Azoarcus olearius: one gene and its partner. The protein of the gene in region 2 interacts with the protein of the main gene of each other region in a pairwise test. Links are inferred from orthologs where the notes say so. Each region holds a gene or a part of one and is shown on either strand. Other genes may lie near its edges.

Region 1 (8,930 bases), 170 kb from region 2 along the record:
AAACGCCTGCCGGAGGTCCGGGTCGCGCGGGGCAAGCTCGACGGCCAGCCGGAACTGGTACGAAGCGCCGCCCCTGTCGTGCAGATCCCATGCAGCCACGCCGAGGTTCAACGCCACCTCAGCGTCCCGCGTCAGTTTACGGGCCGCCTCCTTCAGGAACGGCAGCGCGTCCCCAGGCCGCTTCTGCGCCACCAGACAGGCGCCCAGCACCTTGTTGCCGTACGGATTGCCCGGATTACGACGCAGAAACTCCCGTGCTGCAGTTTCAGCATCGACGAACCGGCCCGTCTCGAACAACCGGACAATTTGCGCAAAGTCGCGCTCCAACGCGCTGGCCGATGCGCCGCGCCGTCCCCTGCTTGCAACCATGTAGATCCTTGCGAATTTGAATCGCCCGGAGACGGTAGCATCCGGGCGGGGCGAGACGATCAGTTCGAATACTGCTTCACGACGTCCAGGAAGAGGCGCTCCAGGGACATGGCCGGCTTCACCTCGATCAGGCTGTGCCCGGCCGACCTAAGCGCGTCGAGCAGCGCCCACAACTCGGCGGGCTTCACTTCCGCCCACCACCGCTCGCCAACGTCCGCAACCATGCCTTCCACCGGCGCCGCACCCAGCGAACGTACCAACACGGCGCTCGAGCGCGCGAAAACGTCGGCCGGATGCTGAACGCTTTGCAGTACGCCCTGGTGGATGAGCCCGAACCGGTCGGCCAGACGTTCCACGTCGTGGAGCACGTGGGACGAGAAGAATACCGTCCCGCCCTTCATGCGGTAATCGAGCAGGATGTCGACGACGTCGCGGCGCCCCAGTGGGTCGAGGCCGGACAAAGGCTCGTCGAGAATGAGCAAACGTGGTTCGCAAGCAAGCGCATGCGCGAGCGCCACGCGCTGCAGCATCCCCTTGGAAAATCCGCGGACTTGACGGTTTGCAACCTGGGCCAGCCCGAAGCGCTCCAGCCACCGCATGCAGTGGGCATTCAACTCCGACCGCTGACGGTGCCCATGGGTGAGAACACCCATGCGGACGATCTCAAGCGGAGTCAGATAGTCGTACAGCCATGGGTTCTCGGGCACGTAGCCAAGACCGATGCGACTGCGATGGTCCGCAACGTCCACGCCGAACAGCTTTGCCACGCCGCCATCGTGACGCAACGCCCCGGTCAGGATCTTGATCGTCGTGCTCTTGCCCGCGCCGTTCTGGCCCACGAAACCGAACGCCTCACCTTGCTCGACGGTGAGGCTGACATCGGCAAGCGCGGTGACGGGTTGCCGACGCCAGCCGGGATAGAAGCGCTTGCTCAAGCCGCTCAGTTCGATTGCCGCGCTCAACTCATGCCCCTTGCTTACGCTCGATGACCGAGATATTACCTTCGGGCGACAGCCGGAAGCTCCCGCCGAACGGATCGCGCGGCAGTTCCGGGAGATATTGATGGCGAACCAGGGCATCGAGATCCGGCGGGCTTCCCCCGCGCGTTCGACGCCACTCTGCCAATGCCGCCTCCAGCCTGGAGATCGCTTCCAGCCGGCCCGCCCGACGCTCCAGATAGGCAGCAAAGGCCGGGTTGCGCGTCTGGCTCGCCATGATCCTCAAAACCTCGGCAGCGTTTGCGCCCTCTGCCTTCTCGTACCAGCGCGCAGCCAGAACCTCGAACGCCAGCCGGGACTGCTCGTCCTGCAGTTTCGGCGCCGCCGTCCTCAGTGTATCGACCGCCCCCAGGGGGTCGTTCTGGAACTGCCGCTGATTAAATGCATACAGAAAGGGAGGCAGAAAATCCCGGGGCCGCAGCGCCATTGCCCTGCGTAACACGTACTGCGCCTCGCTCACCCGCCCGGCCCACGGCAAGATGGCCGCGGCGACGTAGTAATTGTCTTCATGCCCCGGATTCAGCAGTGCTGCATCGGCATGCAAACGGGCGAGAATCTCGTAGACCTCGGGTGAGAACGGCCCCGGCCCGATCATGAAGGTGCGGAACACGTCCACATTGGCGGCCAGATAACGATCGCCGGCTGCAGCCACCAGTTGCGCAACCGGCGGGAGGTAAACAGCAAGATCGTCGGCGCCGCGCCGCCGGACCTGCTCGGAAAGCAGGCTGACCGACGCCCAATAGCCTAGGCCTGCCAGCAGGACAAGTACCGAAAGCGGCCGCCCGAAACGCACAGCGGGGCCTCAGACGAATTGGCGACGGTTGAACGCGAGCGTGGCCGCCACCAAGAGCAAAGCGCAATAACACACCGCCATCAACGCGGCAGGAAATACCACGGCGTCGGCGGGTGCAGCGCCATACAGGGGCCACAGACGCCAGTCGAGACGGTCGAGATCAGGAAGAAGCCAGCGGATCGCTCCCACGAGCGGGCCGAATCTGCTTGTCAGTTCAACGTCGCCATCTGCACCGCGGCCGAGGTAATCCAGCACGGGACCGAGCATGCGGCCGGCAATGGCAAAACACGCGCCCACAGCCAGGGGCAGCACGCTGCTCGTGGCAACCGACGCCACCGCCAGCGTGAATGCGGCGACAACCGCGACATCGACGAGATAGCCGAGCAAGGTCGCCCAATAGGGCCAGCCCAATTGCAGTTCATGAGGGTAGCCGTAACCCCAGGCCGACAGCCCGACCACGGCCAGCAAGGACAGCCCCAGCACCAGCGTGGCGGCGGCGGCGAGCATCAGGATGCCGAGATAGCGCCCGAGCAGGTAGGTAGCGCGGGGAATCGGGTAGGCCAGCACGAAAAATACCGTCCGGCGTTCGAGTTCCTTGCCCACGAGTTCCTGAACCCAGACCAGGACGAGAAAGGTGAGACTCAGGCGGACGCCGGACAAACCGACGTCAAGGGCGACAGACTGCGGCTGTCGCGCCGAAAAGGCTGCGGCAAGCCATGCTGCCGCCAACAACAGCAGTGCAAAAACAAAAACCGCGTGGAAACTCCGGCCGCGAAGGCCGGATTTCCACGCGGTAAGGGCGTGCAGCAGCATCAATCAGCTGCAGGTAATCGCGTTGGTCGTCGCGTCTAGCGTGCCACTCACGGCGGTGCACTGCGAGTTGGAATCGAGCGTGCAGGTCGTATCCACGCCGATGCCGCCGCCCGCGGTGGTGCCCTTGAAGTTGTTCTTGCCCTTCTTGGAGTTGGCACACACGCCAGCGCCAGTAGCGGTCTGGGTGAAGTCGAGCTGGACGTTTGCCGAGCATTTCGGAGTGAACGTCACACGGACAAAGGCGCTGCCGTCCGTAGCACCGTCAATCGTCGCACCGTTGGCGGCAACACCCGTGCAGATAGAAGCAGCAGCGGCCGAACCCGAAACGGCCACCAGGGCCAGAGCAGCAAGAATTCGCTTATCCATTTTCTTCCCCTTGTCTATTACTCGTTGGAGTTGGCAACCGATTGGGTCAGGATGTTGCGGCCATCCGACTGCGCCGCCTTGTCCTCGCCCTTCTTGGTGTACTCGCTGAACTGGGGAATGGCGATGGCCGCCAGGATGCCGATGATCGCGACGACGATCATCAGCTCGATCAGGGTGAAGCCCTTTTGCAGTTTCTTCATTTCAAATCTCCGACTGGATTGACCCGGCGCCACTGCTTGGATGCGACGCTTGCAACCCATAGAGCATTAGCCGTGCCAGCGAGAAATGCTCTGTGGAAACAAGGGAATTGTTCACGAAGGAGCCGTTCAGCCGGTCAACCCATGACATTTGTCACGCCTCCAATGTCCACTTTTGACATTGCCCGGCGTCAACATCACCCCTACTCCATCCCCCACTTCTGCAGCCGATAGCGCAGTTGCCGCAGCGTCATCCCCAGCTTGCGGGCGGCGGCGGAGCGGTTCCAGCGGGTTTCGTCGAGCGCGCGCAGCACGCGGATGCGCTCGTCGTCGCTGCCGTCGTCGGTATCGTCCGGCGCTGCGTCGCGGGTGGGGTCGAAGTTGAATTGCGAGTGGGTCAGCGACTCGGTGGGGTAGAGGTCCACGTCCTCCGCGCCGATCTCGTCGCCTTCGCATAGTGCGCAGGCGCGCTCGAGCAGGTTTTCCAGCTCGCGCACATTGCCGGGAAAGGGGTACTGCTGCAGGCGCGCCAGGGCGGCGGGCGACAGTCGGCGCGGGGCGGTGGCCTCGCGCTGGGCGAGGCGCTGCAGGATGTGGGCGGCGAGGTCCGGGACGTCCTCCGGGCGTTCGCGCAGCGGCGGCACCCGCAAGGTGATGACGTTGATGCGGAAGAACAGGTCCTGGCGGAACTTGCCTTCGGCGACGAGTTGGGCGAGGTCGCGGTGGGAGGCGGAGAGGATGCGCACATCCACCGGCACCTCGGTATGGCCGCCGACCGGGCGCACGGCGCGCTCCTGGATGGCGCGCAGCAGCTTCACCTGCATTGCGAGCGGCAACTCGCCCACTTCGTCCAGAAACAGCGTGCCGCCGCTGGCCGCCTGGAACAGGCCCTCCTTGTCCGCACTGGCGCCGGTGAAGCTGCCCTTGCGGTGGCCGAAGAACTCGCTCTCCATCAGCTCGGGCGAAATCGCGCCGCAGTTGACCGGCACGAAGGGCGCGGCGGCGCGGCCGCCCTGGGCGTGTATCAGGTTGGCGATGACTTCCTTGCCGGTGCCCGATTCGCCGTGGATGAACACCGGCGCCTGATTGCGCGCGAGCTTGGCGATCTGCGCGCGCAGATGGGCCATCGGGGCCGAGTTGCCGATCAGGCGGCGTCCGCCGGTTTCTTCCGTGGGCGCGGCGGGGGCATCGAGGTTGAGCGCGTGGGTGACCAGTTCGCGCAGCACCTTCAGCTCCACCGGCTTGGTGACGAAGTCGAAGGCGCCGAGCTTGAGCGCGCGGATGGCGGTGTCGATACTGCCGAACGCGGTGATGACGGCAACCGGCAGCCCGGGGCAGCGCGCCTGTATGGTCTCCACGATCTCCAGCCCGTCGCCGTCCGGCAGGCGCATGTCGGTAAGGCACAGGCGATAGCGGCGGGTATCGAGCAGTTGCCGCGCTTCGGCCACGGTGCCGGCGGTATCGCAGGCCAGCCCCAGCCGCAGCAGCGACAGCGCGATCAGCTCGCGGATGTCTTCCTCGTCATCGACGACCAACACCTCGCTGGTGGCGGGGCGCGTGCGGCGTTCGGTGTGGCTCATGCGCGGCTGTCTCCGGTCAGCACGAAGTGGGCGCCCGGACGCTCCGGCCCGAGTTCGAGTGTGGCATCGTTGGCCTCGGCAAGTTCGCGCGCGATATACAGGCCCAGCCCGGTGCCTTTCGGGTGCGTGGTGAAGAAGGGCTCGAAGAGATTGGCACGGGTGCTCTCGTCGATGCCGGGGCCGTCGTCGCGCACATGCAGTGCGACCCGGCCGCCCGGCAGCGCGCTGGCGCGGATGCGGACCGAACCGGGCTGTCCGCTGCAGTAGCGGCGGGCATTGGTGAGCAGGTTGTCGAGGATCTGGTGCAGGTGGGCCCGGTCGATCGCGAGCGTGAGGCCGGGCGGGATGTCCTGCGCGAACACGGCGCGCTCGTCCGCGCTGCGCAGCGCCAGCGCCTCGATCAGTTCGGCGACGTAGCCGGCCAGTTCCAGCGGCTCCGGCTCGGCCTGCTCGCGCCGCCCCAGCGCCAGCACGTCGCGGATCATGCGTTCGATGCGGCGGGCGTTGTCGTTGATGATGCGCGCCAGCCGCAGCTGCATGTCGGTGCGTTTTTCCTCGGTCAGCAGTTCCGCGGCCTGGGTCACCGCCGACAGCGGATTGCGGATTTCGTGCGCCATGCTGGCGGTGAGCCGGCCCAGCGCGGCCAGCTTCACCTGCTGCATCTGGCGCTGCACCTCTTCGAAGTCCGTCAGGTAGATCACGGTGGCGTCGGCGGCGGCGCTGCCCGGCTCGCCGCACACGGTGCGACAGCGCAGCAGCCGCCCGGCGGGGCCGAGACGGAGCAGGCGGCTATCCACTGCGCCGCACGAGAAGAGCTCGCAAAACGCGGGATCCACGTCGGCCAGGTTGAGGCCCTCCACCGACTGCAGGCCGAGCAGCGCGCAGGCGCGCGGGTTGGCCTGGCGCGCGCGGCCATCGGTGCCGATGACGATCACGCCGTCCTGCATGTCGCGGATGATGCGTTCGTTCAGAGCCTGCTGACGCGCCAGCGCCTGGCCGCGCTCGGCGGCCAGCGACGCATTGGCCTTGGCGCGCAGCGCCAGCAGCCGGGCGACGATGGCGATGCCGAAAAAGCCGAGGCAGGCCATGCCCACCTGGAAGAAATCCGCCGGCTGCGCGCCCTTGAGATAGCGCCAGACGTTCTCGCCCAGCACCAGCACCGTGGTGAGCGCGGCGAAGAACAGCACGGTGCGACCCTCGGCCACCAGCCCCGCGCCGGCAAGGATCACCATCATCAGCACCGGCATGCCGCTGCGGTAGCCGCCGCTGGCCCACATGATGGCCGTCAGCAGGCAGACATCGACCACCACCTGCACCAGGATGACGCGGTCGATGCCGAAGCGGCGCTGCATGTCGGGAAAGCCGAGCGCCAACACCGCGCCCAGATAGGCGAAGGACGCCGCGTTATAGACGAACTGGTGATAGGAACCGAGGTCGATCTCGCGGCCGGCGACGACGAAGAGGCCGCCGACGATGAGCCGGAAGAGATTGAAATAGCGCAGCGACAGGCGGCGCGACGGATCGACGTCGGCGGACAGGCTGCCCACCACCTCAGCGCCCCCGGGCCGGCCCCAGGCGGCGATGCGCCTCGCCGCAGTAGAAACGCCCGCCGTCGCGCACGCCTTCGCGCTCCGGCACGTGCACCCCGCAGTGGGCGCATTCGATCATCTGTTCGCCCTGCCGGGCGGAGTCATCCTGCGGCCCCTTGCGCGGCGCCCGCGCGCCGCCGCCGGCAGCACGGCGGATCCACCAGATGGCAAACAGGATCAGCAGGAAGAGGATCAGGTAGCGCACGCGGAGTCGGGCTTCGAAGGGGAACGGAAGGGGCCGGAAGGAAGCGGAAAATTGCGAACCGGAAAACCGCGGCAGTTTATCACGCACGCCCGGCGCCACTGCCCATCCGCCTGCTGTCCTGCACCGCTTCCAGCGGGCGTTTACAGGGCCCGCAGACGCTCGCAGGCAGCGTTCAGCGTGGTGTCGTTCTTGGCAAAGCAGAAGCGGATCACGCGCTCGTCGCGGCCGTCGGCAAAGAAGGCCGAAACCGGAATCGCGGCGACCCCCACTTGCCGCGTGAGCCGGTTGCAGAACGCGACATCGCCCTCGTCGGAAATGGCGCTGTAGCGCGCCAGCTGGAAATAGGTGCCGCGCGACGCCAGCAGCTCGAAGCGGGAGCCGGCGAGCGCGTCGCGGAACAGGTTGCGCTTGGCCTGGTAGAAGGCCGCCAGGCCGAGATGGCGCGAGGCCTCCGCCATGTAGTCGGCCAGCGCGTACTGCACCGGCGTATTCACCGTGAACACGTTGAACTGGTGCACCTTGCGGAACTCCGCCATCAACTCGCGCGGCGCAACCACATAGCCCACCTTCCAGCCGGTGATGTGGTAGGTCTTGCCGAAGCTGGACACCACGATGCTGCGCGCGGCGAGTTCCGGATGGGCGGCGCAGCTGCGGTGCTGCAGGCCGTCGAACACGATGTGTTCATACACCTCGTCCGACACCACGATGATGCCGGTATCGCGCAGCAGCGCCGCGAGGCGGTCGTAGTCCGCCGCGGTCCACACCGTGGCGGTGGGGTTGTGCGGCGAGTTGATCATGATCATGCGGGTACGCGGGGTGATTGCCGCGGCCACCGCCGCCCAGTCGGGTCGGTAATCCGGCGCCGCCAACTGCATGCGCACCACGCGCCCCCCGGCCAGCTCGATCGCGGGGCCATAGGAGTCGTACACCGGCTCGAACACGATCACCTCGTCGCCCGGATGCACCAAGGCCGCCACCGCGGTGAACAGCGCCTGGGTGGCGCCGGCGGTAATCGTTACCTCGTGTTCGACGTCGTACGCGGTGCCGTACAGCGCCGCCACCTTGCCCGCCACCGCCTCGCGCAGTGCGGGCACGCCAGCCATCGGCGCGTACTGGTTGTGCCCGCTGCGCATCCAGTGCGCCACGCGCTCGAACAGCGCGTCGTCGGCATTGAAGTCGGGGAAGCCCTGCGACAGGTTGATCGCGCCACACTCCTGCGCGAGGCGCGACATCACGGTGAAGATCGTGGTGCCCACCTGCGGCAGGCGGGAAACGACCGGAGCGGGAAAGTGCGGCATGGCGGCCTCGCGGCGGCGGACAAGGGCCGCATTCTCGCACCCGTAGCGATCGCCCGTCATGCCCGCGGGCGCCCTGTCGCGCTTGCGGCCCCTGCCGCGCGCTGGCACATTCGACGGCTCCCCCAACCGCCTCCGGCCACCGCCCCGCGATGACACCCTTCCGCTTCACCCAGCCCATCCCCACCCTGTGCCGCGACGGCGATAGCGTTCTGGTGCTGGACCAGACACGCCTGCCCTGGCGTAGCGAGCAGCGCCGCCTGCGCACGCTGGACGAAGCGGCGGAAGCGATCCGCGCCATGTGGGTGCGCGGCGCACCGCTGATCGGGGGCACGGCCGCCTACGGCGTGGCACTCGCGCTGACGGCGGACCCGGGCGACGACGCGCTCGAATACGCCCTCGCCACCCTCGCCGCCACCCGCCCCACCGCGGTCAACCTGCACTGGGCGCTGGCGCGCATGGCCGCGGCCTTGCGCCCGCTGACACCCGGCGCGCGCCGCGCCGCCGCGTGGGACGAGGCGGCCGCGATCTGCGCTGACGACGTGCGCTGCTGCGCTGCGATCGGCGCCCACGGTCTGCCGCTGCTGCAAGCCATCGCCGCGGTACGCGGACGGGTGCGGGTGATGACCCACTGCAACGCCGGCTGGCTGGCGACCATGGGGGCCGGAACGGCGCTGGCGCCGGTGTATGCGGCGCATCTTGCCGGGCTGGCGGTCGAGGTCACC
Region 2 (8,091 bases):
CTCGCTGTCCTGCCTGCGACCGCTCGGCATGATGGTGCTGTTCGGCGCCTCGTCCGGCCCGGTGCCGCCGTTCGACTGCGGCGTGCTCGCCAAGATGGGCTCGCTGTTCCTGACCCGGCCGTCGCTCTTCACCTACGCGGCCAAACGCGCCGACCTGCTGGCGATGGCGGACGAGTTGTTCGAGGCGATCATCAGCGGCAAGGTGAAGATCGAGATCAACCAGCGTTACGCGCTCAAGGACGCCGCACAGGCGCACCGCGACCTGGAAGCGCGCCGGACCACCGGCTCCACCGTTCTGCTGCCCTGATCGCCGTGCCGGGCAGTCGTCCGCGCCGGGCGGGCGGCTGCCTCGGGTAAAATCCTCGGATGAACGCCGCACATCCTGCTCCTCACGAGCCCCGCTTCATCCATCTCCGCCTGCACACCGAATACTCGATCACCGACGGTATCGTCCAGATCGATCAGGCGATCGCGCAGGCTGCCGCCGACGGCATGCCGGCGCTGGGCATTTCCGACCTTGCCAACCTCTTCGGCATGGTCAAGTTCTACAAGGGCGCGCGCGGCAAGGGCGTCAAGCCCATCATTGGCGTCGACGCCTGGATCCAGAACGAGGCCGAGCGCGACAAGCCCTATCGTGTGCTGCTGATCTGCAAGAGCCGCAAGGGCTACGGCCAGCTGTGCGAACTGCTGACCCAGGCCTATCTCGAGAACAAGTACCGCGGCCGCGCCGAGATGCGCCGCGAATGGTTCGAGAACGGCGCTGCCGACGAATTGCTGTGCCTGTCCGGTGCCTTCTTCGGTGACGTCGGCCAGGCCATCGTCAACGGCAACATCGACCTCGCAGAACGGCTGGCCGCCGACTGGTCGCGGCTGTTTCCCGGCGCCTTCTACATCGAGATCCAGCGCGCCGGCCATCCCGGCACCGAGACCTACATCCGCCACGCGCTGCAGATCGCCAACAAGCTCGATCTGCCCGTGGTGGCCACCCATCCGGTGCAGTTCCTGACACCGGACGACTTCCAGGCCCACGAGGCGCGTGTCTGCATCGCCCAAGGCTATGTACTGGCCGACAAACGCCGCCCGCGCGACTTCACCGAGCAGCAATACCTCAAGAGCCAGGACGAGATGTGCGCGCTGTTCGCCGACATCCCGGATGCGCTGGAAAACGCGGTCGAGATCGCCAAGCGCTGCTCGGTGACCGTGCAACTCGGCAAGAACTTCCTGCCGCTGTTCCCCACGCCCGACGGCATGACGCTGGACGACTTCCTGGTCCAGGAGGCGAAGAAGGGGCTGGAGGAGCGTCTGGTCCAGCTCTATCCGCATCCGGAAGAGCGCGAAAAGCAGCGCCCGCGCTACGAGGAGCGGCTCAAGTTCGAGACCGACACCATCATCCAGATGGGCTTCCCCGGCTACTTCCTGATCGTGGCCGACTTCATCCAGTGGGGGAAGAACAACGGCGTGCCGGTCGGCCCTGGCCGCGGTTCCGGCGCCGGCTCGCTGGTGGCCTATTCGCTGAAGATCACCGACCTCGATCCGCTGGAGTACGCGCTGCTGTTCGAGCGCTTCCTCAACCCGGAGCGGGTGTCGATGCCCGACTTCGACATCGACTTCTGCCAGGACAACCGCTACCGCGTCATCGAATACGTGCGCGAGCGCTACGGCAAGGACGCGGTGAGCCAGATCGCCACCTTCGGCACGCTGGCCTCCAAGGCGGTGGTGCGTGACGTGGGCCGCGTGCTCGACATGCCTTACGGCCTGTGCGACCGCCTCTCCAAGCTGGTCCCGATCGAAGGCGCCAAGCCGGTGTCGCTGGCGCGCGCCTACGAGATGGAGCCGCAGATCGGGGAGATGATGAAGGACGGCAACGACGGCGAGGCGGTGCAGACCCTGTGGGATCTGGCCCAGCCGCTCGAAGGCCTGACCCGCGGTGTCGGCATGCACGCCGGCGGCGTGCTGATCGCGCCGGGCAAGCTCACCGACTTCTGCCCGCTCTACATCGCCGACGGCGACGACGCCACGCCGGTGTCGCAGTTCGACAAGGACGACGTCGAAGCGGTCGGCCTGGTGAAGTTCGACTTCCTCGGCCTGCGCAACCTGACGATTATCGAACTCGCGCTCGACTACGTGGAGCGCCTGACCGGTGAGCGCGTCGACCTGATGAGCCTGGGCTTCCAGGACCCCGCCGCCTACCAGATCCTGAAGGACGCCAACACCACGGCGATCTTCCAGGTGGAATCGGACGGGATGAAGAAGCTCTTGAAGAAGCTCGCACCCGACCGGTTCGAAGACATCATCGCGGTGCTCGCGCTCTACCGCCCCGGCCCGCTCGGTTCCGGGATGGTGGACGACTTCATCCTGCGCAAGAAGGGCCAGCAGGAGATCGACTACTTCCACCCCGACCTCAAAGCCTGCCTGGAGCCGACCTACGGCGTCATCGTGTACCAGGAACAGGTGATGCAGATCAGCCAGATCATCGGCGGCTACACCCTGGGCGGCGCCGACATGCTGCGCCGGGCGATGGGCAAGAAGAAGCCGGAGGAGATGGCCAAGCACCGCGCCACCATCGCCGACGGCGCCAAGCAGAAGGGCTATGACCCGGCGCTGGCGGAGCAACTGTTCGACCTGATGACCAAGTTCGCGGAGTACGGCTTCAACAAGTCGCACACCGCCGCCTACGCGGTCGTCACCTACCACACCGCCTGGCTGAAGGCCCACCACTGTGCGGCTTTCATGGCGGCGACGATGTCGTCCGACCTGGACAACACCGACACCGTCAAGATCTTCTTCGAGGACACCCTCGCCAACAAGATCGCCATCCTGCCGCCGGATGTGAACGAATCCGACTACCGCTTCGTGCCGGTGGACCGCAAGACCATCCGCTACGGCCTGGGCGCGGTGAAGGGCGTCGGCGAGCCGGCGGTGCGCGCGATCATCGCGGCGCGCGCGAGCGGCGGCGCGGTCAAGCCCTACCGCGATCTGTTCGACTTCTGCGAGCGCGTGGATCGCCGCCTGGTGAACCGGCGCGTGGTCGAGGCGCTGATCCGCGCCGGCGCCATGGATACCCTCGAAGGTCACCGCGGGCGCGATCGTGCCCAGGTGCTCGCCACCGTGCCGCTTGCGATGGAGGCGGCGGAGCAAGCTGCGGCCAACGCCCTGCAGGGCGGCCTGTTCGATCTGGTGCCGGAGGCCGCGGGCGCGGCACTCGAATTTGCCGACGTGCGGCCCTGGACCGAGCGCGAGCGGCTCAAGGAAGAAAAGACCGCGATCGGCTTCTTCCTGTCCGGCCACCCGTTCAACGCCTTCAAGCCCGAGGTGCGGCGTTTCGTGCGGCGCACGCTGGCCCAGCTCGAACCCTCGCGCGACCTCGTGATGATGGCCGGCGTGGTGATGGAGGCGCGGGTCAAGATGGGCAACCGCGGCAAGATGATGTTCGTGCAGATCGACGACGGCACCACGCCGCGCGAAGTGGCGGTGTATTCCGAGGTGCTCGACGCCAACCGCGGCAAGATCGTGACCGACGAGGTGCTGGTGGTCGAAGGCAAGGTCAGCCGCGACGACTTCGCCGGCGAGAACGGCCTGCGCATCATCGCCGACCGCCTGATGACGCTGGGCGAGGCGCGCAGCCGTTTCGCCCGCAGCCTCACCTTGCGCGTGAACGGCGAAGCGAAGAACGCCCCGGCCGCGGCCGACCGCTTGCAGGCGCTGCTGGCGCCCTTCCGCGAGGACGGCGGCGGCTGCCCGGTGCGGGTGTGCTACGGCAACGGCGTGGCCGAGGGCGAACTGCCGCTCGGCGAGCGCTGGCGCGTGCGCCTGGAAGAGGCGCTGCTCGATGGTCTGCGCGGCTGGCTGCCGGCCAACGCGGTCGAGGTGCAGTACCCGAACTGAGCGGGTGATCGGCCCGGTTCCACGAATTTTTCACAATCCCTGCGGCAAAGTCCGCCGTCTCGCAGGCAGCCGCGTCGCGGCTGCGTCAAGCAGGAGACGCAAGACAGATGGCGGGGATTTCGCGACGCAAGGCGGGCACACATCGCCGGCGGGTGCTGGCGGCCGTACTGGTGGCCGCAGCGGGCTTCGGTTTTCTTGGCTGGCAGCACTTCTGGCCGGTGGCGGCGGCGGCCGAATGGCAATACCGGGTGCTTGCCGATGATCTGCCGGTCGTCAGCGCATTGGCCGCCGATGGGCAGGGCGGCCTCTACGCCAGCCTGGAACTCAAGAACGGCGAAGGACGCATCGTGCAGATCGCCGCCGACGGCGGCCGGCGCACGGTGAAGGGCGGCTTCTCCAAGCTCGACGGCATGGTCCGTTACCGCGGCGGCATTGCGTACAGCCAGGAAGAAGACCACACCCCGGTGCGCTGGTGGCATGGCGATCGCGACGACGTTCTGTTCGACGGACGCGACGTCGAGGAACTCGCGACCGACGGCCATTACCTGTACGCAATCGAAGACCGACCGCAGGATGCCCGCCTGCTGCGCTATGACCCCGACAGCGGTGAAGTAACGACCCTTCGCGATGGGCTGGAGGTGGCCGAGGGCGTTGCGGTGTGCCCGGACGGACGGCTCTTCTATCTCGAGAAGAAGAAGGGCTGGGTCAAGCGCCTGCAGCCGGACGGCCACGACACCACCGTGGCTGAAGGATTGAACGCCCCCGGTTTCCTGATGTGCGACGGCGCCGGGCTGTGGGTCTCGGAAGACGCGACCCATCGCGCCCGGCTGCTGCTGCTCGACGACAGCGGCCGCGTGCAGGTGGTGCTCAGCCATCTGCGGTCCGCCCAAACCGTGCTGCCCGTCGGCCCCGGCCGCTATGTGCTGGCCGAGCAGGGCCGCAACCGCGTGCTCGAAATCACCCGCTGAGCCTCTTCTCTGGAATCGTCCTGATGACTGAACTCGCAGCGCCGGCCCGCCCGGTGCCGGCCACCGTCTCCGCGCCGGTGCGCGCCCACCTGATGTTCACCGCTGCGGCGGGCGGCGCCTTGCTGCTGATGTACAGCCTGCTGCGGCTCGCGCTGTTCGGCTACAACCACGCGCAGATCGGCGCCACGCCGGCGGCGGTCTTCGTGGAAGCCTTCATCACCGGCGTGCGCTTCGACCTGCGGCTGGTCGTCTATCTCTGCGTCCCGCTGCTGCTCGCGCTAGCGAGTCCGCGGGCGCTCGCTGCGCGACGAGCGATGTGCGTGTGGCTGAGCGTGATGGCGAGCGTGACGTTGTTTCTCGGGCTGATCGAACTCGATTTCTACCGTGAATTCCATCAGCGTCTGAACAGCCTGGTCTTCCAGTACGTTCAGGAAGACGCCAGGACCGTCATGAGCATGCTGTGGTACGGCTTTCCGGTGCTGCGCTATCTGCTCGCGTGGGCGCTCGGCAGTGTCGCGATGGGCGCGCTGTTCTTCGCGCTCGAACGGCGCACCCGTGCCGCGCCGGAAGCCGTCGCACTGCCACCCCCGGCAAAGGTGCGCTGGCTCGCGCTGCTGCTGTGCGTGCCGCTGGCGGTGCTTGCCGCGCGCGGCACGCTGAGGCACGGCCCGCCGATGCGCTGGGGCGATGCCTACACCACCGATTCGATGTTCGCCAACCAGCTCGGCCTCAACGGCAGCCTGACCCTCCTTGCCGCCGCGAAGGCACGCTATCTGGAGTCCGGCGACAAGATCTGGAAGGCGACGCTGCCGGAGGAAGAGGCGACCCGCGTGGTGCGCGATATGCTGCTGACCCCGGCCGACCATCTGGTCGACGCGGACACCGCCGCGCTGCGCCGCGATTTCACGCCGCCGCCGGCGCAGACGCTGCCGGTGCGCAACGTGGTGGTGATCCTGCTCGAGAGCTTCGCCGGCCATTACGTCGGCGCGCTCGGCAATCGCGACGGGATCACGCCCAACTTCGACCGGCTGGCGCAGGAAGGGCTGTTGTTCACGCGCTTCTTCTCCAATGGCACCCACACCCATCAGGGCATGTTTGCCACGATGGCCTGCTTCCCCAACCTGCCGGGGTTTGAGTACCTGATGCAGATGCCGGAGGGCGGCCACCGCTTTTCCGGCCTGCCGCAGTTGCTGAGCGCGCGCGAGTATGAGGACGTCTACGTCTATAACGGCGACTTCACCTGGGACAACCAGTCCGGCTTTTTCAGCAACCAGGGAATGACGCGCTTCATCGGCCGCGCCGACTTCCGCAACCCGGCGTTCTCGGACCCGACCTGGGGCGTCTCGGACCAAGACATGTTCGCGCGCGGCGCAGAGGAGCTGGCCAAGGGGTTTGACGGCAAACCCTTCTACGCGCTGCTGCAATCGCTCTCCAACCACACCCCGTACGCACTGCCCGACGTACTGCCGGTGGAGCGCGTGACCGGCCATGGTTCGCTGGACGAACACCTGACCGCGATGCGCTATTCGGACTGGGCGCTGGGGCAGTTCTTCGAGCAGGCGCGCAAGTCGCCGTACTTCAAGGACACGCTGTTCGTCGTCGTCGGCGACCATGGCTTCGGCGCCGAGGAGCAACTGACCGAGATGGACCTGCACCGCTTCAACGTGCCGCTGCTGATGATCGCGCCGGGCATCCAGCAAGCCTTCGGCGCCCGTCGCGATACCGTCGGCACCCAGATCGATGTCGTGCCGACGATCATGGGACGGCTCGGCGGCGCGGTGCGCCACCAGTGCTGGGGCCGTGATCTGCTCGACCTGCCGGCCGGCGATGCGGGGCGGGGGGTGATCAAGCCTTCGGGCAGCGACCAGACCGTCGCGATCGTCGAGGGCAGCCGGATCCTGGTGCAACCCAAGGACATGGATGCGCGCCTGTACGCGTATCAGCTGGGCGCCGAGCCGCGCAGCGAACGCATTCACGACGCTGCGGCCGAAGCCGCGCTCGGCCGGCGTCTTCAGGCCTTCCTGCAGGTGGCCACGCGCAGCCTGCTGGACAACACCGCCGGCGTCGAACCCGCGCGCTGAGCGCGACGCTCAGCAGGTCGGCAGGCAGTCGAAGCCGGCGCCGTCGGTCGGCGCTGCGTCGCCGACCTCGATCGCGCTGACGGAGGCGGCCGGCGGGCCCACGTGCGCCCAGGCGATGAAGCGCTCCACCGTATCCGCGGGGCCGCACACCAGCGCTTCGACGCTGCCGTCGTGCCGGTTGCGCACCCAGCCGGACAGGCCCAGGCGCTGCGCCTCGCGCTGGGCGCTTGCGCGGTAGCTGACGCCCTGCACGCGGCCGCGGATACGCAGCAGGCGTGCTGCCAGCGTGGAGTCCGGATCAGGCATAGGACACCTCCGTTTGCTTGCCGCTGAGCCACTGCGCCCGCAGCAGGGCGTCGGTGATGTTGGCGGCGAGGTTCTCGCGCCCCACGCGCTCGCCGAAGCCGGAGCGCATCAACAGCGATTCGGGTTGCGCATTGAGCCCGCACAGGATCAGGTGCGCGCCGCGCTTTTGCAGATTGCGGTGCAGCGTCTGCAGGATGTCGAGCCCGGTGGTGTCGATGTTGATGACCTTGGCGAGATCGAGGATGACGACGTCCGGATGGCCGTCCTGCATCAGCAGCAAATTCTCCAGCTTGTTGGCGGCACCGAAGAACAGGCTGCCGAACATGCTGTAGGCGAGGATGCGCGGCGTTCCGTCCGCCCGCGCCAGCGCGGCCACGCCGTAGTGGTCCTCGAGCGCAATGCGCTCCACGCGGGTCAGGTCCGACATCCGGTAGATGAAGAACAGACTCGCCAGCACCATGCCGAGTTCGACCGCCAGCGTCAGGTCGAAGACCACGGTGACGACGAAGGTGCCGAGCAGGATGGTGCGGTACTGCAGCGAGTAGCGGCCGAGTTCGGCCGGCGCGAAGGCATGCCATTCGCCCATGTTCACCGCGACCACCACCACGATGGCCGACAGCGTGGCGAGCGGAATGGCGCTCGCCAGCGGCGCCAGCGCCAGCACCACGGCCAGCAGTACCAGCGCGTGGATCATTCCCGCCACCGGGGTGCGGCCGCCGGTGCGGATGTTGGTGGCGGTGCGCGCGATCGCACCCGTGGCCGCGAAGCCGCCGACCAGCGGCGCGGCGACGTTGGCGAGGCCCTGCGCCATCAGCTCCTGGTTGGGGTCGTGGCGGTCGTCGATCTGGCTG

What was found.
Region 1: the proteins of dnaE (region 2) and dqs_RS17240 interact in binary tests that used the Escherichia coli proteins (3 or more experiments, as listed by UniProt). The link is inferred for Azoarcus olearius from one-to-one orthologs.

What each region holds. Positions count from the first base shown.
Region 1 is NZ_CP016210.1:3,774,699-3,783,628, forward strand. Bases 6,130-8,927 are described here. They hold dqs_RS17240 (pyridoxal phosphate-dependent aminotransferase), read right to left. Parts: upstream 8,209-8,927; coding sequence 7,051-8,208; downstream 6,130-7,050. Other genes in these bases: dqs_RS17230 (two-component system sensor histidine kinase NtrB), read right to left, coding at 6,130-6,666; dqs_RS17235 (PP0621 family protein), read right to left, coding at 6,668-6,910; mtnA (S-methyl-5-thioribose-1-phosphate isomerase), read left to right, coding at 8,358-8,927. Also shown: dqs_RS17200 (O-linked N-acetylglucosamine transferase family protein), read right to left, coding at 1-327; dqs_RS17205 (ABC transporter ATP-binding protein), read right to left, coding at 429-1,331; dqs_RS17210 (tetratricopeptide repeat protein), read right to left, coding at 1,333-2,160; dqs_RS17215 (ABC transporter permease), read right to left, coding at 2,170-2,973; dqs_RS20855 (hypothetical protein), read right to left, coding at 2,977-3,339; dqs_RS21305 (prepilin-type N-terminal cleavage/methylation domain-containing protein), read right to left, coding at 3,357-3,539; dqs_RS17225 (sigma-54-dependent transcriptional regulator), read right to left, coding at 3,740-5,116; more of dqs_RS17230, read right to left, coding at 5,113-6,129; more of mtnA, read left to right, coding at 8,928-8,930. UniProt on the Escherichia coli protein: Shows aminotransferase activity with methionine and histidine as substrates, and to a lesser extent also with phenylalanine.
Region 2 is NZ_CP016210.1:3,605,156-3,613,246, reverse strand. What follows is about bases 1-4,085. They hold dnaE (DNA polymerase III subunit alpha), read left to right. Parts: upstream 1-366; coding sequence 367-3,885; downstream 3,886-4,085. Other genes in these bases: dqs_RS16490 (SMP-30/gluconolactonase/LRE family protein), read left to right, coding at 3,993-4,085; dqs_RS16500 (quinone oxidoreductase family protein), read left to right, coding at 1-307. Outside these bases: more of dqs_RS16490, read left to right, coding at 4,086-4,853; dqs_RS16485 (LTA synthase family protein), read left to right, coding at 4,877-6,934; dqs_RS16480 (acylphosphatase), read right to left, coding at 6,944-7,240; dqs_RS16475 (SulP family inorganic anion transporter), read right to left, coding at 7,233-8,091. UniProt on the Escherichia coli protein: DNA polymerase III is a complex, multichain enzyme responsible for most of the replicative synthesis in bacteria. This DNA polymerase also exhibits 3' to 5' exonuclease activity. The alpha chain is the DNA polymerase catalytic subunit.